DNA from 4 places in the Methylobacterium aquaticum genome. Region 1 is predicted to be linked to each of the others. Evidence: riboswitches for the same ligand, from Rfam matches in the RefSeq annotation. Region 1 holds a riboswitch; each other region holds the start of a gene.
The links. A riboswitch is a leader RNA that binds a small molecule or an ion and turns the genes downstream of it on or off. The one in region 1 is predicted to bind cobalamin.
Positions count from the first base shown of each region.

Region 2: it holds a riboswitch for cobalamin, as region 1 does, so the genes downstream of both, F1D61_RS05660 (TonB-dependent siderophore receptor) here and F1D61_RS16605 (TonB-dependent receptor plug domain-containing protein) in region 1, are expected to answer to the same signal.
Region 3: it holds a riboswitch for cobalamin, as region 1 does, so the genes downstream of both, F1D61_RS10290 (CbtB domain-containing protein) here and F1D61_RS16605 (TonB-dependent receptor plug domain-containing protein) in region 1, are expected to answer to the same signal.
Region 4: it holds a riboswitch for cobalamin, as region 1 does, so the genes downstream of both, F1D61_RS30545 (TonB-dependent receptor) here and F1D61_RS16605 (TonB-dependent receptor plug domain-containing protein) in region 1, are expected to answer to the same signal.

Region 1 covers NZ_CP043627.1:3,659,304-3,664,455, forward strand. The annotation lists gene F1D61_RS16580 (DUF892 family protein) at 1-433, shown strand, start outside; partial or broken gene F1D61_RS16585 (DUF4113 domain-containing protein) at 430-1,098, opposite strand; gene F1D61_RS16590 (Hint domain-containing protein) at 1,186-2,019, opposite strand; partial or broken gene F1D61_RS16600 (HoxN/HupN/NixA family nickel/cobalt transporter) at 2,032-2,433, shown strand; cobalamin riboswitch at 2,565-2,760, shown strand; gene F1D61_RS16605 (TonB-dependent receptor plug domain-containing protein) at 2,884-4,851, shown strand; gene F1D61_RS16610 (ABC transporter substrate-binding protein) at 4,911-5,152, shown strand, end outside.
Region 2 covers NZ_CP043627.1:1,292,411-1,297,562, forward strand. The annotation lists gene F1D61_RS05660 (TonB-dependent siderophore receptor) at 1-1,571, opposite strand, end outside; cobalamin riboswitch at 1,815-2,036, opposite strand; gene F1D61_RS05665 (TAXI family TRAP transporter solute-binding subunit) at 2,136-3,068, opposite strand; gene F1D61_RS05670 (putative bifunctional diguanylate cyclase/phosphodiesterase) at 3,426-5,152, opposite strand, start outside.
Region 3 covers NZ_CP043627.1:2,294,623-2,299,774, reverse strand. The annotation lists gene tatC (twin-arginine translocase subunit TatC) at 1-319, shown strand, start outside; gene F1D61_RS10305 (prephenate dehydrogenase) at 530-1,303, opposite strand; gene cobO (cob(I)yrinic acid a,c-diamide adenosyltransferase) at 1,488-2,093, opposite strand; gene cobU (bifunctional adenosylcobinamide kinase/adenosylcobinamide-phosphate guanylyltransferase) at 2,090-2,638, opposite strand; cobalamin riboswitch at 2,722-2,919, shown strand; gene F1D61_RS10290 (CbtB domain-containing protein) at 2,951-3,127, shown strand; gene F1D61_RS10285 (CbtA family protein) at 3,215-3,961, shown strand; gene F1D61_RS10280 (DUF1636 family protein) at 3,958-4,335, shown strand; gene cobW (cobalamin biosynthesis protein CobW) at 4,332-5,152, shown strand, end outside.
Region 4 covers NZ_CP043627.1:6,606,639-6,611,790, forward strand. The annotation lists gene F1D61_RS30540 (PepSY domain-containing protein) at 1-1,359, opposite strand, end outside; gene F1D61_RS30545 (TonB-dependent receptor) at 1,359-3,488, opposite strand; cobalamin riboswitch at 3,746-3,949, opposite strand; gene F1D61_RS30550 (ABC transporter substrate-binding protein) at 4,453-5,152, shown strand, end outside.

The DNA.
Region 1 (5,152 bases):
GATGGAACGGCAGGTTTCGGGCCTGGAAAATTATCCCGAATATGCAGCTGTCCTGAAAGCTCATATACCAACAACCAAGGGTCAGCTTGATCGTCTCGACGCTGCTTTGAAAGCCATCGGCGAAAGCGGCTCCTCTCTCAAGGAGACGGTCGCTGGCATCGTCGGCACGGTCGGCGCCGCAGTTCATGCAGCGACAGGCGACGAAACTCTGAAGAACCTCTACGCCGGCTACGCCTACCAGTACGACCAGATCGCCGCCTACCGCTCTCTCATCGTGATCGCCGAGGCCGCTGGCCAGGGCGCACAGGCCTCCGGCTTCCGGACCTCGATCGAAGAGGAAAAGAAGGCGGCTGAAGCGATCGATCGCCTCATCGAACCGGTCACGAAGACCTACCTCACCCGCGAGACCAGCGGTCAGAAGGCCGACAGTTAAGGCACCGGCCTGACGGCCGCGCCACCAATCGCGCTCACCGCCGGGATCTCAGGGAGCCTGGTGGTGTAGCGCGGCGAGCGCAACTCGAACTTTGTCGACCAGGTGCGCTTCCCGACCAGCCCCGCCCGCGCCGGCACCACGGCTCCCCGCCCGAACCGGCTATTGCAGGCGTCGATCGTCGCCATCAGCGCCCCGGACTTCTCCCGGTCGAGGGCCCCGAACAGCGGGCGAGGGGCCCCGTCGAGCGGCACGAGATCCTTCGTAAAGAGCCCGGCCTTGCTGTAGCGCCAGGGTGCCGGGCCCTGCTCCTTCCAGGTCTTCGCCACACCATGGAGCGCAGCCTGGATCAGGTGGCGGCTGTCGTTCGTCGCCTCGGGCAGATGCACCACCGTCGAGACGGCGCGCATCGGGTCGCCCCGGTCGTGCTCGCTCGTATGGTAGAAGACCGTGACGGCCGAGACGGCGAGCCCGTTGCGCCGCAGCTTCTCGCCGAGCCGCGTGGCGTGCGCCGCCACCGCCTGCTCGAGCACCGTCGGTTCGGTGATCCGGGATGAGAACGAGCGGGTGACCGCGCAGCCCTTGCGCCGGGCCGGCACGATCGCGAGCGGCAGGCAGGCGCGGCCGCGCAGCTCGTGGATGATGCGCTCGCCCACCGTGCAAGATGCTCAACGATAAAGGCCCGCGGCGCTCCTGTGCAGAGCGCCACGGGCCGGGTTCGTCGCGGTCTCAGGCCTGCCGGGGACCGGCAGGGCTCACGCCCGCCGCAAGACGCGCGCGAGGAGCGAACGCTTCGATTTCGCCGCAGCTTGCATCGTCACCTTGATCTCCTCAGCGGTGAGCTGCGCCCGGACTTGCTCGACGACCGGGCCATGCAGCAGGGCCGGCGCACAGGCCAGTTCCAGGTTCATGGCCACGGCAGCGAAGTCCGGATGCAGGGTGACCGGGCCGTCGTGGTTCGCGAAGGTGCCGCGGTAGCCGCAATCGAGGTAGCTCTCCGCCGGCATCCCGTCGGCGACCAGGACGTCGTGCACTGGCAGCTCGACGTGGTGATAGACGACCTCCGCCCAATCGAGCTGCGCCACCGAGGTGCCGTTGATCAGGCTGCCGGCCGGGATCAGCACGTCCTCGACGAACAGCGCGTGGCCGGGCGAGACGACGAGGTCGCGGTGCGGCAGGCCGGGGCCGAAGGCGTGCGCGGCGACCCGGACCGGCTGGGCCCGCTCGGGCTGCGAATGACGGCGCAGGTCGAGGTGGCGGTGACCGACCCACGCGACGGCGACCGTCTCGCCCGAAGCGGTGACGCCGGCATCGCCGGGCCGCAGGGCCTCGACCGGGCGCTCACCCTCCGGCGTCAGGATCATCGTTCCGGACGCGAAGCAGATGACCGGGCTGGTCGAGCCGGTTCCTCCCTCGGAACCGGTCGCACCCTGGGCACCCGTTGCACCTGCGGCTCCAGTCGCACCCGGAGCGCCGGTTGCACCTGTCGCGCCCGCAGTGCCGGTGGCTCCAATCTGACCAGTCGCACCAGCTGAGCCTGCGGCACCCATCGCTCCAGTCGGGCCCGTAGTGCCGGTGGCACCCTGCATACCTGTCGCGCCTTGAGCGCCAGTGGCACCTTGCTGACCCGTCGCTCCAGCCGGATCCTGATCTTCCCGGCGCTGTTCACTGCGGGCATGACGCTCCTCGACACGACCGACAGCGTGCTGATGACCGGCGCCTACGGCTGGGCGCTCGCGAACCCGATCCGCAAGCTCTGGTACAACCTGACCATCACGGCGGCCTCGGCGACGGTCGCGCTGTTCATCGGCGGCCTGGAGGCCCTCGGCCTGATCGGCGACAAGCTCGGGCTCACGGGCGGACTGTGGCAAGCGGTGAGCACGCTCAACGACAATCTGGGCGAGGCCGGCTTCGCCGTGGTCGGCATCTTCGTCGTGGCGTGGATCGCCTCGGTCATCATCTACCGCGCCAAAGGGTACGACCGGCTCGAACCCGCTCGGTGAGTGCGCTGTTGCGGGATGGTGCTCCTCCCTCGGCTGCTGAGTCGCGCTCTCAGCGTGGAACAGCCGTGTACTGGCCTCAGGAATATTTCGAAGCGTTGCAGCAAGGCAATTGACCGGGCGCCTCCGCGTCGCTTAGCTGGCCGGGACGGTTCCCCTCGGGGATCAAAAGGGAACGCGGTGAGGGTGATGAGCCCGATGCCGCGGCTGCCCCCGCAACTGTAAGCGGCGAGCCTTCCGCCACCATGTCACTGGGCAGCCTCGCCCGGGAAGACGGTGAGAGGGCAGCGACCCGCGAGCCAGGAGACCTGCCGTCAGTCGTGGTCACACGCGAAACGCGCTGGGCGGGGTGTCCTGGCGGGTGTCGAGGGTCCGCCAATCCTGCGTGGAGGCGGTGACCCGAGGCCTCGTTCGCGGTGACGTGCCACTGCCGTTGCCCGAGGCTTATCTCCCGTGCCCCATTCCCTTCAACGCGCTCGCCTGAGCGTGCTGGCGCTCTCCTGCGCCGGTCCGGCCCTGCTTGCCGCGCCTGCAGCCCACGCCCAGCAAGTCGCCGCCCCATTCGCGGACGTGTCACAAGGCGGCGAGGCCGTCATCCCGCTCGCCGAGATCTCGGTGTCGGCCACCGGCGTGCCCACGCCGGTCACACAGACCGGGTCGAGCGTCACCGTACTCACCTCCGACCTGCTCCAGGCCCAGCAAGTTCGCACCGCGCCGGACGCTCTCCGGCAAGTGCCGGGCCTCAACGTCGTCCAAACCGGCGGCGCGGGCGGCCAAACCTCGGTGTTCATCCGCGGTACCAACTCCAACCACGTCAAGGTCCTGATCGACGGCATCGACGTCAACGACCCCTCGACGCCGAACCGCTCCTTCGACTTCAGCCAGCTTCAAACCGAGCATCTCTCCCGCCTGGAGGTGCTGCGCGGCCCCCAGAGCGGCCTCTACGGGGCCGACGCCATCGGCGGCGTCATCTCGTTCGTGACGAAGCGCGGCGAGGGTCCGGCCCGGGCCACTGCCTTCGTCGAGGGCGGCTCCTACGGCACCGCCAACCAGGGCGGCCGCATCTCCGGCTCCGAGGGCATCTTCGATTATTCGTTCTCCGTGCAGCACCTGCGCCAGGCCGCGCTGCCAGTGACACCGTTCGAGCTCCTGCCGGTCGGCGTGCCGCTGCGCACCGCCTTCACCGACATCAAGACGGTTTCGACCAAGCTCGGCGCGCAGCTCACCGATACCTTTCGCCTAAACTACGTGCTGCGCTTCTCCGACAGCGCCTATCTCGACCAAGCCGATGGCGGCTTTCCCTACCGGCCGACGCCCTACCGCAACCTCAACGACCAGCAGCAGCTCCTGATGCGCGGCGAGGCCGAGTGGACGCCGCTGCCCGGCTTCCACAACGTCTTCGGGGCCAACTACTCCAAGTTCGACCGCCTGTTCGCCGGCCCACTCGACCCGCTCGCGCCACCGACGCCCTCGACCTATCTCGGCGAACGCACCCGCTTCGACTATCGTGGCGATGTCCAGCTCGCCCCCGGCCACCTGCTGCTCTTCGGTGCCCAGCGCGAGGACGAGCGTTTCCAGGCCACCGGCATCGACAAGTCGAACGGCAACACCGGCGGCTTCACCGAGCTTCAATCGGCGATCACCGACCGCGCCTTCCTGGTCGCCAACATCCGTCACGACGAGAACGACCAGTTCGGCGGGGCGACCACGTTCCGGATCGCACCGAGCTACATCCTGCCCTATACGGAGACACGCCTGAAGGGCAGCGTCGGCACCGGCTTCAAGCCGCCGACCCTCAGCCAGCTCTACCAGGACTACCCGGGCTTCCGGTTCTTCGGGAATCCGGCCTTGCGGCCCGAGGAGAGCTTCGGCTTCGACGGCGGCTTCGAGCAGCCCCTCGGCGATCGGGTGCTCGTCGGAGCGACCTACTTCGAGACCGACTTCCGCAACCTGATCCAGACCGCGTACTTCCCGACCTTCGGGACCAACGTCAATGTCGGCCGCGCAGTGGCCTACGGGGCGGAGAGCTTCGTCTCGGTCAAGCTGACCGACACCTTGAGCGGCCGGGTCGACTACACCAACACCGTCACCAAGGACGAAATCGCCCACCAGGAATTGCTGCGCCGGCCCCGTCACAAGGTCAGTGCCACCGCGATCTGGAACCCGTTGCCACAGCTCACGCTCACCGGCACCCTGGTGGCGATCGGGTCGTTCGTCGACGGAAACCGCGACTTCTCGGTGCCCCGGCTCAAGAACCCGGGCTTCACCCTGGTCAACCTCTCGGCGAACTACGCCTACTCGGAGAACCTGACGCTGTTTGCCCGCATCGATAACCTGTTCGACCAACGCTACCAGAACCCAACCGGCTTTCTCGGGGCTGGCCTCGCCGTCTACGGCGGCGTGCGCGTATCCTCGTTCTGAGAAGGATGAGGATGCGGGCCTTGATCCTTGTCGGGGTCGCAGGCGGTCTGGCGGCGTGCATGGTCGCTTCATTGGCCGCCAGTCCGGTGCCGGCGCGGGAGAACCCTGCCGCGCCGGGCCGGCCGTCGCGGATCGTCTCGCTGAACCTGTGCGCGGACGAGCTCGTGCTGAGGCTGGCCGACCGCGGGCAGGTCGCGGCGGTGACCTACCTCGCCGGCGATCCGCGCGGCTCGACCGTGGCGGCGCAAGCCGCCGGCGTGCCGGTCACCAGGGGGCTCGCGGAGGAGATCGTGGCCTTGAA
Region 2 (5,152 bases), 2.4 Mb from region 1:
GGGTTGTTCGGATCGGGGGTCAGCACGTTCTCGCGCTCGATCCGGAAGGCGGCGCCGGTCAGCGCCAGGGCGCCACCATAGAGGTCGAGCTTGGTGCCGACCTCGTAGCCGAGGCCGGTCTCGGGCGCGAAGGGGCCGCTGAACGACGCCGAGAAGGCGTCGGGTCCGGTATTGGGCCGGAAGCTGCGGCCGACATTGGCGTAGAGGGAGAGTTCCGGCAGCGGCTGGTAGACGAGGCCGGCCCGGGGCGAGGCCGCGAAGGTGGTCTGGTCGCTCCGCACCCCGGTGGTGCGCTCCCGGAACGATTGCTCGAAGAAATCGAAGCGGACGCCGACCAGCGCCTTCCATTGCGGGTTCAGGGTGATCTGGTCCTGGGCGTAGAGCGCGGTGTTGGTGAGCTGCTCGACGCCGTTGGTCTGCCGGGTATAGGGCGGGAGCGGCCGGCCGTAGACCGGGGCGTAGAGGTCGAGGGAGTAGGGATTCTGGCGCAGGTTCGAGCGGATCTGCTGGTAGGTGCCGTCGGTGCTCTCGCGCTCGAAGCCAAGCAGCAGGGTGTGGCCGATCCCGGCGGTGTCGAAGCGCCCGACCAGCTCGGCCTGGCCGAGGGCGACGGCCGCGCGATAATTGCGGAAATTGCGGTCGCGCAGGGCCGTGCGGTTGTCGGCACCGAGGCCCCGCACCTCGACCGCCTCGCCGACGAACGAGTTGGAGTTGAGGTAGGTGGAAAGCCGCATCTGCCAGTCGGCGTCGAAGCGGTGGTCGACCCGCACCTGGAGCGTGTCGCTGGACTGGTCGATGCGCAGGCCCGGCTCGCCGAGGAAGCGCGAGATCGGCAGGAGGCCGAGCTGCCCGTTGACGGCGACGACGCCGCGGTCGAACACCGCGCGGTTGCGGAGGAACTCGGTCTCGACCGTCACCTTGGTGTCGGGCGTGATCTGCCAGCTCACCACCGGGGCGACGAGGAGCCGGTCGCCGTCGACGAAATCGCGAAAGCTGTTCTGGCGCCCGGCGGCGAGGTTGAAGCGGTAGAGGACCGTACCGTCCTGGTTGAGGCTGCCGCCGGAATCGACCGTGCCGCGAACCTGCTCGAACGAGCCCCATTGCCCGCCCATCTCGACGAATCGCTCCGCCGTCGGCTGCTTGGTGATGATGTTGACGAGGCCGCCCGGGTCGCTGCGCCCGAACAGGCCGCCGCCCGGGCCCTTCAGCACCTCGATCCGCTCGACGTTCTGGGCGTCCTGCTGCGGCGGGAATCCGCGGGCCAGGGGAAATCCGTTCTTGTAGATCTCCGCCGTGGCGACGCCGCGCACGGCATAGCCGAGGGGCGAGAGGCCGCCGAAATTGTTCTGCTGCACGATGCCCGGCGTGTAGGCGACGACCTGCTCGACGCGGGTCGCCGCGAGATCGGTGATGACCTCGCGCGGGGCGACCGTGACGACCTGCGGCACGTCGCGCTGGGGCGTGTCGGTCTTCGTGCTGCTCACCGCCCGGTCGGCGCGAAAGCCCGGGGTCGGGCCGATCAGCCCGATCGTGCCGGCCGCCGGCGACAGCGTCGGGAGCGCCCCCTCCACCACGACCTCGTCGAGGGCGATAGTTTCCTGTCCCGCGCGGCACCGGCCGCAAGGGTCACCCCCAGGGCGGTCGCCAGGATCGGCAGCGGGCGGTGAAGCGGACGGGTTCTCACGAGGCACACTCGATGTTGCAGCGAGGCTGCGTCCGGGCGAGCGGCAGGCCGCGCCCGCGCGAAGACGATCGCACGGCGCACGGCCGGAGCGCTCCCCCGGGCCGCACCGCCCGCGGGACGTGACCGCGCCGACAGGCGCGCGCGCAAGGCAGGTCTCCTGGCTCGCGGATCGTCGATCCCGCCTCGCCTTCCCGGTGCGCGGGCACCAGTGGCTGTCGGCGGCGGGACCTCTCCGCTCACAGTTGCGGGGGCAGCCTCGGTCTCGCCGCGAATGCTCACGCACTCGATGGCCCACCGAATTCCCTCTTCGCCCCGAGCTCGCGCCCGGGGAACCTTGGCGGCACCATCCATGGCAGGCCGACCGTGCGTAAGCAACACTCGGAAACGCAATGTAATAATGTTGCCTGCCCTGTGTCCACAGGAACACACCGCGGCGGGAGCCTCCCGGCTTCTACTCGCCGCGCAGGAAGGCCGCCGTCGCCGGGTGGAGCCAGGCCGCCGGGACCGCCTGCGCCAGGTCGCGCGGGTCGCTCGGCCGCTCATGGGGCAGGCGCCGGGCAAGCGCCGGCTTCGCCTTGTCGATCGCCGCGACGAGGCGGGACACCGCCGCCGGGTCGAGGCCGGGCTTGCCGAGGACGAGGCTCCAGGATCCCACCGTCTCGATCGCCGCGTCCTGGCCCGGGAAGGTGCCGGGCGCGACCGTGATGCGCCGTAGCGACGGGCTCGCCGCGAGGATCGCAGGCAGTGCCGTCGCCGAGGGACCGAGGAAGCGGGCCCCGCCCGGCCCCTCCGCCATGGTGCGGAAGCCCGGCCAGCCGGTGCCGCCGCCGAACAGGGCCGCAGCTTGGCCCGCCCGCACCATTGCCGGGCCGTCGCCGGCATGGTCGAGGAGGATCGGCCGGATTTCGTGATCGGGGTCGATGCCGGCCCCGCGCAGGATCGTCCGCCCCATGGCGGTGAGGCCGGAACTGCGCGTGCCCAGGGCCACCGGCCGCCCGCGCAGGTCGTCGAGGCTGCGGACCGGGCTGTCGGCAGCCACCACGAACAGGCCCGGCGCCGCGTAGACCGGCGCGACCACCGTCACGGCAGGCAGCGTACCCTGCCCGGCCAGCACCTCGTAGGCGTATTCGCCCTGGACGAGGCCGAGATCGACCCGCCCCTCGCGCAGGAGGATCAGGTTCTCGGTCGAGCCCTTGCTGGCGCGCAACTCCAGGGTGAGATCCGGATCCACCTCCCGGATCGCCGCCGCCAGCGCCGCGCCATAGGCCGGGAAACCGCCGCCGGGCGTCGCGGTGGCGAGCACGAGGTGCAGGGGTTCGCTTGCCCGAGCCGAGGCGAGGAGGCCGATGAAGGCGGCAGCGGCGATCAGCCGGCGTTTCGACATGGTGGAAGTGTCCTCGATCGGCCCGATCGGCACGGCGCGCATGGGGTGCCGGCGATCCAGCGCAAGCCGTGCTACGCCCCTGATCGGGCTCGTTATCCCGCCTCACGGTATACGATCGTGGCATGAAGCCCATAGGGCATCTGTCCCACCCACGACCTCATCCTGAGGTGCGACTGAAAGGAGCCTCGAAGGAGGGCTCCCGATGTCGCAGCGGTCACTGGAGCCCTCCTTCGAGGTCAGTCCATCTCCGATAGACTGACACCTCAGGATGAGGTGAGTGGACAGGGCATTATCGATTGTCAAAAGCCTTCAGGAAAACCCTGTTCAACAGGCTTGGAGGCTCCCCATCCGACACCCTCACGCCGCCGCGATCCCCTGTCCGGGCGCCTCGCTCGTATGCTCGGAGAACTGCTCGATCGGGCCGGGGCGGCCGAGGAGATAGCCCTGGGCCTCGTGGCAGTTCTCCGATCCCAGGAAGGCGAGCTCGGCCGAGGTCTCGACGCCCTCGGCGAGGACCGGGAGGCCCAGCCCCCGCCCCAGACCCAGCACCGCCCGCATGATCGCGGCGGTCTCGTGGTTCACGTCGACGGCGCGGATGAAGGAGCGGTCGATCTTGATCTTGTCGAACGGAAAGGCGCGCAGGTTCGACAGCGACGAGTACCCGGTGCCGAAATCGTCCATGGCGATCCGCACCCCCATCGCCTTGACCCGCCGCAGGGCGGCGAGCGCCCGGACCGGATCGCGCACGAGCGCCGTCTCGGTGATCTCGAGTTCGAGGCGGGCGGGAGAGAGGCCGGTGGTGAACAGCACCTCGTGGACGAGTTCGGCAAAGCCCGGGGCGTGGAGCTGGATCGCCGAGACGTTGACGGCGATGCGCAGGGGCTTGTCCCACGAGGCGGCCTCGCGGCAGGTCTCGCGCAGGACCCATTCGCCGATGCCGAGGATGCTGCCGGTCTCCTCGGAGATCGGAATGAACTGGTCGGGCGGGACGTTGCCCCGGTCCGGGTGCTGCCAGCGCAGGAGCGCCTCGAAGCCGACCACGATCCCGGTGTCGATCGCCATCTGCGGCTGGTAGACGATCCGGAACTCGCCCCGCTCGACGGCGTGGCGCAGGTCGTGCTCGAGGGAGCGGCGGTCCCGGATCTGGGCGGCGAGGACCGGCTCGAAATAGCGGTGGACGCCCCTGCCGTGGTTCTTGGCGCAGTAGAGCGCGGCGTCGGCGTGGTTGAGCAGGGTCTGGGCGTCGTCGGCGTCGGTCGGGCAGAGGGCGATGCCGATGCTGGTCGCCAGGATCGGCCCCGTGCCCGCCCGCTGGTTGCCCTCGCGGATCACCCGCAGGATCGCCTCGGCCAAAAGCCCGGCCTCCTCGGGCCGCGCGACGGCGGGCATCAGGATCGCGAACTCGTCGCCGCCGAGGCGGGCCATCATCTGCCGCGGCCCGAGCACCGGGGCGATCCAGCGCGCCAGGGACTGGAGCAGGCCGTCGCCCATGGCGTGGCCGTAGAGGTCGTTGACGTCCTTGAACCGGTCGAGGTCGAGGCACAGCACCGCCACGAGGCCGCCGCCGGCCCGCGCCGCGGCGATCTCCTCGTCGAGGCGGGCGCGGAAGGTCGCCCGGTTCGGCAAGCCGGTCAGGGTGTCGTGATGGGCCAGGAACTGGATGTCCTGCTCGGCCTTGCGCCGCGCCCGCAGGTCGCGGACGGCGACCGCGTGGCAGGGCCGGTTGCCGAGCGGCCGGCGGATCACGTCCACCGGCAGCGCCTCGCCATCCGCGCCCCGCAGCTCGGCCTCGACGAGCTGGCCATGCGGGCCGGCATCGAGGCGGGCGACCACGGAAGCGGGCAGGATCTCGGTGATCGGCTGGCCGACCAGGGCCGCCGGCGTCCGGCCGATCATCTCGGCGAGGCTGGTGTTGACGGTCACGATGCGCTGTCCCTCGCAGATCGCGATCCCCTCGACCGCGGCGTCGGCGAGGCTGTTCATCAGCTCCTGCGCCTCGCGCCGGCGCCGGGAGCGGCCGTCGAGGGTCAGGCCGGTGAAGGCGAGGACGAGGAGCGTCAGGCTGGCAAAGCCGAGCGAGGCGG
Region 3 (5,152 bases), 1.4 Mb from region 1:
GCTCCTGCCGAAGGTGGACGAGTACCTCTCGCTCATCATGACGCTGATCTTCGCCTTCGGGATCGCGTTCCAGCTGCCGGTGATCCTGACCCTCCTGGGCCAGATCGGGCTGATCGATTCGACCTTCCTGAAGGAGCGCCGCCGCTACGCGATCGTGCTGGTCTTCGTCGCCGCCGCGGTGCTGACCCCGCCGGACGTGATCAGCCAGCTCTCGCTGGCGGTGCCGATGCTGCTCCTCTACGAAGCCTCGATCGTGTCGGTCCGCGCCATGGAGAAGCGCCGCGAGCGCGCCCGGGCGGCGGAGGAGGCGGAGAGCTAAGTCCGACCGACTTCGCTCCCGACGTCTCGGACACCCGCCGCGTCATTCCGGGGCCGCGCAAGCGGAGCCCGGAATCCAGAAACTCAGGCGTTGCAGGAAAGGACGGAACGGTCTTCGCTTCGTCCTGAACCACCAGCGGTTCTGGATTCCGGGCTCCGCTTGCGCGGCCCCGGAATGACCCGGCGGGTGGAACAACGGCTTGGGTCGATCTCAAGCCGGGGCTCTTGCCGTTTCAACGTCTTCCAACGCCCCATCCATCTCCGCCGCCAGGTCGAAGAACCGTCGCCGCACCTCCGCCGCGTAGGGGTTCTCGCGCTCGATGGCGTGGTAGACCTCCGGCGCGTCGTGCCGGACCATGCCGACCGCCTGTATCACCAGGTCGAAGCTGCGGGTGGTCATCCGGGTCGGCAGCGGCTCCATCGCCACCAGCACCTTGGCGATCAGGTGCGTCAGCCCCTGCACGGCGGCGGCCTCGCGGTCATGCGCCTCGGGCGTCGTCAGGATCACGGTGAGCCCGAGCGCGCGGCGCAGGAAGGCGCCGACCCGGCCCGCCTTGTCGCCCCGGACCGGGCAGACCGCGATCTTGAGGCCGCGCAACCCGTCCCGTGCGCTCTGCGGCCCGAACAGCGGATGGGTGGCGACGATGTCGATGCCCGGCGGCAGGCCGGCCCGCATGATCTGCGCCGGCCGCACCTTCACCGAGCCGACATCGAGGACGAGGGCGCCCGGTTGCAGGTGGGGGGCGACGTCGCGCACGACCGCGGCGAGGGTCGAGACCGGGGTCGCCAGGATCACCACCGGGCAGGCGGCGGCCTCGGCGAGGCTGCACCGCGCGAGGCCGGCCGCCGCGAAGGCGGAATCGGGCGCGAACGGGTCGTGGACGCGCAGCGAGAACAGCGGCGCCAGATGGGCGGCGACGAGGCGGCCGAAGGCGCCGAAGCCGATCAGGCCGAGGGCGGGAAGCGGGACGGGGGAGGACGGCATGGGAGACCTCGGATGGGGCGAGGTCGGCGGGTCCTGATGTTCTGGAGCCTCAACCGCCGACACGTCGCAGCGGTTGAGAGATGACGAGCACTCTGCCGCTTACGGGAGCGGCGCGTAATAGAGTCCGGCGAGGCGGGTGCTGGTCATGGCCGAGCCTCTACGCCGGGCCGGCCGGCCACGTCAATCAGAACTCGATCCCCTCCTGCGCCTTCACCCCGGCGGCGAAGTGGTGCTTGACCTGGCCCATCTCCGTCACGAGGTCGGCGGCGGCGATCAGCTCCGGCTTGGCGTTGCGGCCGGTCACTACGACGTGCAGGTCCGGCCGGCGCCGGCTCAAGGTCTCGACGACCTCCGCCAACGGCAGGTAGTCGTAGCGCAGCGCGATGTTCAATTCGTCGAGGATCAGGAGCCGGATGGTCGGATCGGCCATCAGCGCCTCGGTCTGCGCCCACGCCGCGCGGGCCGCCGCCACGTCGCGGTCGCGGTCCTGGGTCTCCCAGGTGAAGCCCTCCCCCATCGTGTGCCAGGCGACCTGATCGCCGAAGCGCTCCAGGGCGAAGCGCTCGCCGGTCTCCCAGGCGCCCTTGATGTACTGCACCACCCCGACCCGCCAGCCGCGGCCGAGCGCCCGCAGCATCAGCCCGAAGGCCGCGGTCGACTTGCCCTTGCCGGGGCCGGTATGGACGATGAGCAGGCCCTTCTCGATCGTCTTTCCCGCCACCTCGGCATCCTGCACCGCCTTGCGCTTCTCCATCTTGGCGCGGTGGCGCGCCGCCTCGTCGTCGGTCATTCGCTGTCTCCCTTGATGGTCATCGGCAGGCCCGCCACAACCAGCACCACCCGGTCGGCGATGGTGGCGAGGCGTTGGTGGAGGCGGCCCGCCTCGTCGCGAAACCGGCGCGCAAGCGCATTCTCCGGCACGATGCCGAACCCCACCTCGTTCGAGACCAGCACGATCGGCCCGGGCACCGCCTTGCACGCGGCGATCAGGGAATCGACCTCCGCCGCGAGGTCGGCCGCCTCGTCCAGCATCGCGTTGGTCAGCCACAGGGTCAGGCAATCGACCAGCACCGGCCGTCCGGCCGGGGCCTCCCGTATCGCCGAGGCCAGGTCGCGCGGCGCGTCCACCGTCTCCCAGGGCGCCGGGCGGCGGGCGCGGTGCTCGGCGATGCGAGCCGCCATCTCGTCGTCCCAGGCTTGCGCCGTCGCGACGTAGCGCCAGGGGCTCGGCTGCGCCTCGATCAGCCCTTCGGCGTAGCGGCTCTTGCCGGAGCGGGCGCCGCCCAGCACCAGGGTCAGGCGCGGGGCAGCGCGAATCCGGTCCGGCACGGGCATCTCCTCGGTCGAAAGCCTGATGCGAAAAGCTGGGCCCGGAGGTGTCGCGGCAGCCGGCATCGATTGCAAGCCCGTTCCCGACCCGCTAGGGTCGCCACGACGGTGCCTCGGCGACGAGGTGAAAAGGGAACGCGGAAACCGGATGTCCGGCGCGCCGCGGCTGCCCCCGCAACTGTGAGCGGTCGAACACGGTCCGCCATCGGCCACTGGAGCGATCCGGGAAGGCGGTGGGCCGGCACGAGGCCGCGAGCCAGGAGACCTGCCGTCCCCCCTTCTCTCTCGACGCCGCCGGTGGGGCGGCAGGAGCTCGTCATGGTCGCGATCACCCGGTCCCTTTCTCCCGCCCTCGTCGGCGAGCGCCTGAGCGCCGTCGTCCTGGCGGCCACCCTCGGCATCGGCCTGCTGTTCGTCTCCGGCTTCGCGCCGGTGGTCGCCCTGCACAACGCCGCGCACGACTGGCGCCACTCCGCCAACTTCCCCTGCCACTGACCAGGGCCGAACCCATCCGGGCCGTGCGGCCTGCGCCCTGACCGGGCGCGGGCCCGCGGCCCTTTGGTCGTGCAGGTGATCCCTCCCATGACGAAAAGTCTTCTCGCCGCGGCCCTGGTCGCCGGCTTCCTGGCCGCATGCGTGGCCTCCGCGCTGCAATTCGCCCTCACCTCGCCGCTGATCCTTGCGGCGGAGAAGTACGAGACCGCCGAGACCGTCGCCCCCGCCCGGCACGCCCTGGCCAACCCGCTGATCGTCCTGGCCCATGCGGGCCACGACCACGGTGGCGAGCCGCAATGGCAGCCGGCCCCCGGCCTGCCGCGCCTCGCCTTCACGGCGCTCGCCACCCTGGTGAGCGGCGTCGGGTACGCGCTGCTCCTCGGGGCCGTGCTGGTCGCGACCGGCCGCACGGTGACGCCGTCGGAGGCGTTGCGCTTCGGCATCGGCGGCTTCCTCGCCGCCAGCCTCGCGCCGGCCATCGGATTGCCGCCGGAACTGCCCGGCATCGCCGCGGCGGGGCTCGAATCGCGCCAGCTCTGGTGGGTGGCGACGGCGCTCGCCACGGCGATCGGCCTCTACCTGGTGGCGATCCGCCGCGGGCCGGTCGCGATCGGCCTCGGCCTCGCCCTCATCGTCGCGCCGCATGTCTGGGGCGCTCCGCACGGGCCGGAGGAAATCTCCGCGATGCCGCCGGTCTTCGCGGCGCAGTTCGCCGCCCGGTCGCTCGCCATCGGCTTCGCCTTCTGGGCGGTGCTCGGCCTCGCCTTCGGCTGGGCCTGGGAGGCGGTGAGCGGGGCGAACGACGCGGTGCGCCGCAGCGGGGTGACCGCGTGACCGATCCCGTGACCCTCTACGTCTGCACCACCTGCCGCGACGCCGCCGATCCGGCGGAGGGTCCCCGCGCGGGCGCCCGCCTGCACGACGCGCTCGCCCAGGCCCTCGCGGCCCGGCCGGGAGCGCCGATCCGGATCGAGCCGGTGGAATGCCTCTCGGTCTGCAAGCGGCCCTGCACGGTCGCGGTCGCGAGCCCCGGCCGTTGGACCTACGTCTACGGCGACCTCGATCCGGCGATCTCCGCCGACATCATCCTCGACGGCGTCGGCCTCTATGCCGGGACCCCGGACGGCATCGTGCCCTGGCGCGAGCGTCCGCAGGAATTCCGCAAGGGGGTCGTCGCCCGCATCCCTCCCGCGCCGGTGACCGCATGACCATCCTGAACAAGATTCCCTGCACCATCGTCACCGGCTTCCTCGGCGCCGGCAAGACCACGCTGGTGCGCCACGCCATCGAGCACAACGACGGTCGGCGCCTCGCCATCATCGTCAACGAGTTCGGCGATGTCGGCTTCGACGGGTCGCTGCTCGCCGAATGCGGCATCCCGGGCTGCGACGCCGACGCGGTGGTAGAACTGCCGAACGGCTGCATCTGCTGCACCGTCGCCGACGATTTCGTGCCGGCGCTGAACAAGCTCCTCGACCGGCCGGAGCCGCCGGAGCACATCCTGATCGAGACCTCCGGCCTCGCCCTCCCGAAGCCCCTGGTCCAGGCCTTCAACTGGCCGGCGATCCGCTCGCGGGTTACCGTCGACGGCGTGGTGGCGGTGGTGGACGGCCCGGCGGTGGCGTCCGGCGCCTTCGCGGACGACCCGGAGGCGCTGGCCGCCCAGCGGGCCGCCGATGCCAGCGTCGATCACGAGAACCCCCTGGAGGAGGTGTTCGAGGACCAGCTCCTCTGCGCCGACCTCGTGGTGATGAACAAGTCCGACCTCCTCGACGAGGGTGAGCGGGCCCGCGTCCGCGCCGAGGTGGAGGCGCACCTGCCGCGCGCCGTCAAGCTCGTCGAGACCGCCCACGGGGCGCTGGATCCCCGCGTGCTGCTGGGCCTGAATGCCGCCGCCGAGGACGACCTCGCCTCCCGCCCGTCGCACCACGAGACGGAGGAGGATCACGACCACGACGATTTCGAGAGCGTGGCCTTGCCGGTGAAGGCCGCGGGCTCGCCCGAGGACCTCGCCGCCCGGGTGGC
Region 4 (5,152 bases), 2.9 Mb from region 1:
GAGCGCGCTGAGGGCGACGATCGCCGTCAGCCGCAGGGTCGGGTGTTGCGCCAGCGGGCCGGCATCGAGGGTGTGGAGGGCGTCGAACAGCCAGCGATTGGCTCGCCCGCTGCGGTCGGTCCGCCCCAGGATCGTCCCGGTGGCGGGATCGATGTGGAACCAGGTTCCGGCCGGATCGTCGAAGGCGAGCCGCAGGACCGGCAGGGGCGGGGCGCCGTGGCGGTCGTACCAGTAGGCATCCGGCGCCTCGAGCCGGGTCACCGACCGGGGCGGCGTCCCCGGCTGCATCGCGCGAGCGGCCGCCACGATCGTGTCGGGGGTAAGGTCCGTGCCGCAGCACGGGGCTGCGCCGCCGGGGCCGGTGGCGACGACGAGGGGTTTTCCGCCGATCCAGGCGAAATCGATCTCGCGCGTGCCGGCGGGTGCCCGCGCGAGGTCGTCGAGGCCGGTCGGGAAGACGGGGGCGGTCTGCCCGGCATAGCCCGCCCGCATGGCGGCGTCGGGCATCCGCGGCCCGAACCAGCCGCGCGGGTTCATCGACAGCCAGCCGCTGAGCAGGAAGGTGACGACGACGAGGCCGCCCGCCACGCCGGCGAGGTGATGCCAGGCGGCCCAGCCGCGATACGGCGTGAGCCGGCCGCGCATCAGCCGGACGAAGCCCAGGGCGTAGCCGGTGACGGCGCCGGCGAGAGCGGCGCCGGAGACCCACAGCACCACGTCCTGCCACAGACCCGCCCGGGCGCGCAGCGGCGTGACGTAGATCCAGTGGATCAGGGCGCCGGCCCAGTTCCACACCCGCTCGGTCCGGGTCGTGTCGAGAACGAGCTCGCCCGTGGCGACCGACAGGTAGAGCTCGGTCCCGGCCGCATCGCCCAGAGCCACGACCCGGAACGGCCGCAGCGGATCGAAGCGCGCCGTCACGGTCCACCGGTCGCGGGTGACGGGGCCGAGATCGGTCGCGTGGCGCGCCGCCGGATGGGTGGCGGCGAGCGCCGCGGCGCTCGTCCCGTCGAGCGGCGGGACGGTCTCCCCGGTCACCGCCGATAGCGCCTGGCGGCGCCCGTCGGCGTGCGTGATCCAGTAGGTGGGCTCGGATCCCCGCATCGCCAGGGCGAGGCGGGCGGGAAACTGCGCGCTGCCCGACCGCTCCAGCGCGCCTTGCGGCGTCAGCCGCACGGCCTCAAGGGTGAGCGGGGCCAAGGCCGCGACCCGCTCCGCCGCGGTGAGGCCGGGAAAGCCGACGGTCAGCATCACCAGCCCGGAGACGAACCAGGCGACGACGAAGAGCCCCGTCGCGATGCCGAGCCAGCGATGGCCGAGATGCAGCCATCGCTTCAGGCGCTTGACGAGCCCCTTCATCAGAACGTGACGTGATAGGCGAGCTCGACCGAGCGCGGGCGGCCGAGCAGCCAGGAATTGACGTTGCCCCGCACCGCGTAGATCTGGTCGGTGAGGTTGTAGCCGCGCAGCGACAGGCGCGAGGTCGGCGTCACCTGCCAGTCCAGGCTGGCATTCAGGAGCGTGTAGCCGGGCCGCTTCACCGTGTTGGCGAAGTCGCTGAACACCGGCCCGACATCGTTGATCCCGAGCCGCGCCATCCAGCCCGATGCGAAGGCGTAGGAGAGCCAGACGTTCGTCACGCGCTGGGGCACGTCGACCGGGACCTTGCCGGCGAACGACACCAGGCCGGCATCGGTGTTCTGCGCGAAGGCATCGTAGCGGGCCCGCAGCAGGGCGGTGTTGGCCTCGATGCGCCAGGCGTCCGACAGCTGGTAGGCGAAGGCGACCTCGACGCCGCGGGAGGACTGGCTGCCGACCGGGGCCACCTGCGTCGGCCGGTCGGGGACCGGGCTCAGCAGGTTGTCCTTGCGGATGTGGTAGGCGGCGAAGGTCCACTCGCCGCGCCCGCCGTCGAACAGGCCCTTGGCGCCGGCCTCGACCTGCTCGCCGGTGGCGAGCTGGAACTGCGCCTGCGCCACGCTGGTGGTGATCAGGTTGCTCAGGGGATCGGCGGCGGTGGCGTACTGGGCATAGAGGGCGAGGTCGGGCGTCGGGTTGTAGACGGCGCCGACGCGGGTGCTCACCGAGTCGAAGGTCTTCTCGAAGGCGGCGCCCGCGAGCGGCCGGTTCACCGCCACCCGGGGCACGTCGTAGCGCACGCCCGTCACCAGGGCGAATTGCGGCGTCAGCTCCAGCCGGTTCTCGGCGAAGACCGAGGCCTGGCGGGTGCGCGAGACGATGTCGGTGCGGGTGCCCGCGACGTTGATGAAGCGGCCCTGGGCGAAGTTGTACGGATCGACGACGCTCTCGCCGTCGAACGGCGCGTTGCTGTCGCGGCTGAAATCGATGTGGTTGACGTCGAAGCCCACGACCGTCGCCGTCTTGAACCCGAACAGGCTGCCGCGGACCGTCGCGTCGAGGCGGTTGCCGATCTGCTCCTCGTGGTGGAGGATCTCGATGTAGTCGCTGCGCCGGATCAGGCCGGTCGCGGGCTGGTAGGCGTATTGCTCGACGTCGCGCCAATGCCGCTCGGTCGAGAGGCGGTAGGCGGTGTTGCGGATCGTGATGTCCGGGGTGGGGTTCCACTCGGCGCGCAGCTGCGTCCAGTTGTCGAACCAGGCGATCTGCGAATCCTGGATGTTGTAGTTGGTGAAGCGCAGCCGGTCGGGCACCCGGCCGCCGATCAGCGGCGAGCCCCAGTAGCGGGTCGGCTCGTTGTAGCCGAGGTCGTGCGAGAGCGTGACGCTCAGATCGGGCGCCGCCCGCCAGGTCACCGCGGCGGAGAGGGCGAGATTGCGGAAGTCGCCGTCGGGCTTGACCCAGCCGTCGGCCCGGTTGCCGCTGAGGTTGAACCGGTAGGCCAGGTTCTCGCCGACCGGCCCGCCGGTGTCGAGGGCGAGCCGCGCCAGGCCGTCCGAGCCGATCGCCGCCCGCGCCTCGCCGATCGGGGAAAAGACCGGCTTCTTCGGCACCACGTTGATGATGCCGCCGATCGCGCCCTCGCCGTAGAGCACCGAGGCGGGGCCGCGCAGGACCTCGATCCGCTCCGCCGACCAGGTGTCGAACGGGAAGGTGACGGTGCCGACCCCGACATAGAGCCGGGTGCCGTCATAGAGCTGCTGCACCGAGCCCGGCCCGACGAAGCCGCGGCTGGCAAACGACAGGTTGCCGTTGCCCGGCCCGGCGACGCTGGAGATGCCGACGGCGTTCTGGGTCACCGCCTCCTCGACGGTGTTCTGGCCCCGGGCCCGGATGGTCTCGCCGGAGATGACGTCGAGGCTCCCCGGGGTCTCGAACGGGGTGAGGCCGAGGCGGGACCCGGAGCGCGACGGCGTCGCGAGGTTGAGGCCGGGCGCGGCCTCCTCCCGGGTGCGGGCACCCGCGACATCGATGCGCTCGAGGCCGATCTCCTCGGAGGAGGCCGGTGCGGCGGCAAGCAGGATCGTGGTGGCGAGGGCGGTGGAGCGGCGAGCGCGTTGCGCGGGCATGAAGGAGTCCAGGGCAGGCTGTCGTCCCGTCCGTAGCCGTTCCCGCCAAAAATGTAACGTTATAAAGTTACATTTGAACAATCCCGGGCGAGCCGCGGGAGGCGTCGAGCGCATCCGGTCGGCGGGGCGGACGGAGAGGGCGGCGGGCATGGCGGGACGGCGCGAGGCTGTGGCACGTCACCGCGAACGACAGCGGGGCGACGGCTCCTCGCCATTCGCCTCGACACCCATCAGGACACCCCGCCCGACGTGCTCGCGTGTGACCACGGCTGACGGCAGGTCTCCTGGCTTACGGGTCAACGCCTGCCATCGTCTTCCCAGGGACCTTTGAGGGTCCCCAGTGACATGAGTGATGGAAGGCTCGCCGCTTACAGTTGCGGGGGCAGCCGCGGCCTCGGGCTCGTCGCCCTCACCGCGTTCCCTTTTGATCCCCGAGGGGAACCGTCGGGCGCAAGCTTAGCCGTTCGGTTACCGAGGAGCAATGGTGTTCGGGAGGTTGCCCGCGGGTGCGATGCGGATTTCGCCTGATCTGTTCCGAGACCAGTCGGGCGCGGGATCCCCTCTCCCGTGTGGGAGAGGGGTAGGGGTGAGGGTGGCGCGTTTCCGTGTAAAGCTCAGGCCATCGTGCGGGCGGCTCAATCGCTCAGTTCTTTTCTGAACCGTCGCCACCCTCACCCCCGGCCCCTCTCCCACACGGGAGAGGGGAGCGCGTCTTACCTTTCTTCAACGGATCAAGCGGAAATCGTTCACTTTTCTGCAGTCTGCCAGAAGCGCCGTTCGCGTCGTCGCGATCCGGACCAGCATGTCTCGTCTGGCAGGCCCGCACCGTGGCATGCACCCCGCCGCCTGTCCCACCCGCAGACTTGACGCCCTAAAATATTAGTGCACCAATGGACGAAAGTACGGAGCGATCCGTACCCGATCAAGGGCCGGCAGAGCCCGCGCGCAGCAAGACGGGGGAAACATGACGATCACACGCCGCAAGGCGGTCGCGGGGCTCGTGGCCGGGGCGGGGCTCGTCCTCGGCGGTCGCGCCCGGGCCGATCTGGCCCTGCCGAAATCGCCCGTGGTCGTCACGGTGGTCGACGTGGCGGGCAACCTGGCGCTGACCCAGAAGGCGATCGAGGCCTATCGCCGGGCAAAGCCCGGCATCGTCTCGCGCTTCGCCTTCACCAAGGCGCCGGCGCCGGAACTGCCCTCGAAGCTCAAGGCGCAGCAGGCCGCCGGCCGGGTCGACATCGACCTCGTGCTCACCGGGACCGACGGCATCGCCGCCGGCATCGAGCAGAAGCTGTGGGTCGATCTCAAGCCCTATGCCGGCCAGCTGCCGAAGCCCGCCGACATCTACCAGCCCGCCGCGCTCCGGCTGAACGGCCTGGCGCAGGGCCAGGGCCTGTGCGTCGCCTGGTATCCCTCGGGCCCGCTGATCGAGTACATGCCCGAGCGGGTGAAGACGGTGCCGACGACGGCGGACGAGCTTCTGGCCTGGGCGCGCCAGAACAAGGGCAAGTTCATGTATGCCCGGCCGGCCAATTCCGGTCCCGGCCGCACCTGGATCATGGGCCTGCCCTACATCCTCGGCGACGCGAACCCGACCGACCCGGACAAGGGCTGGGACAAGACCTGGGAGTACCTGAAGGCGATCGGCGAGACGGTCGACTACT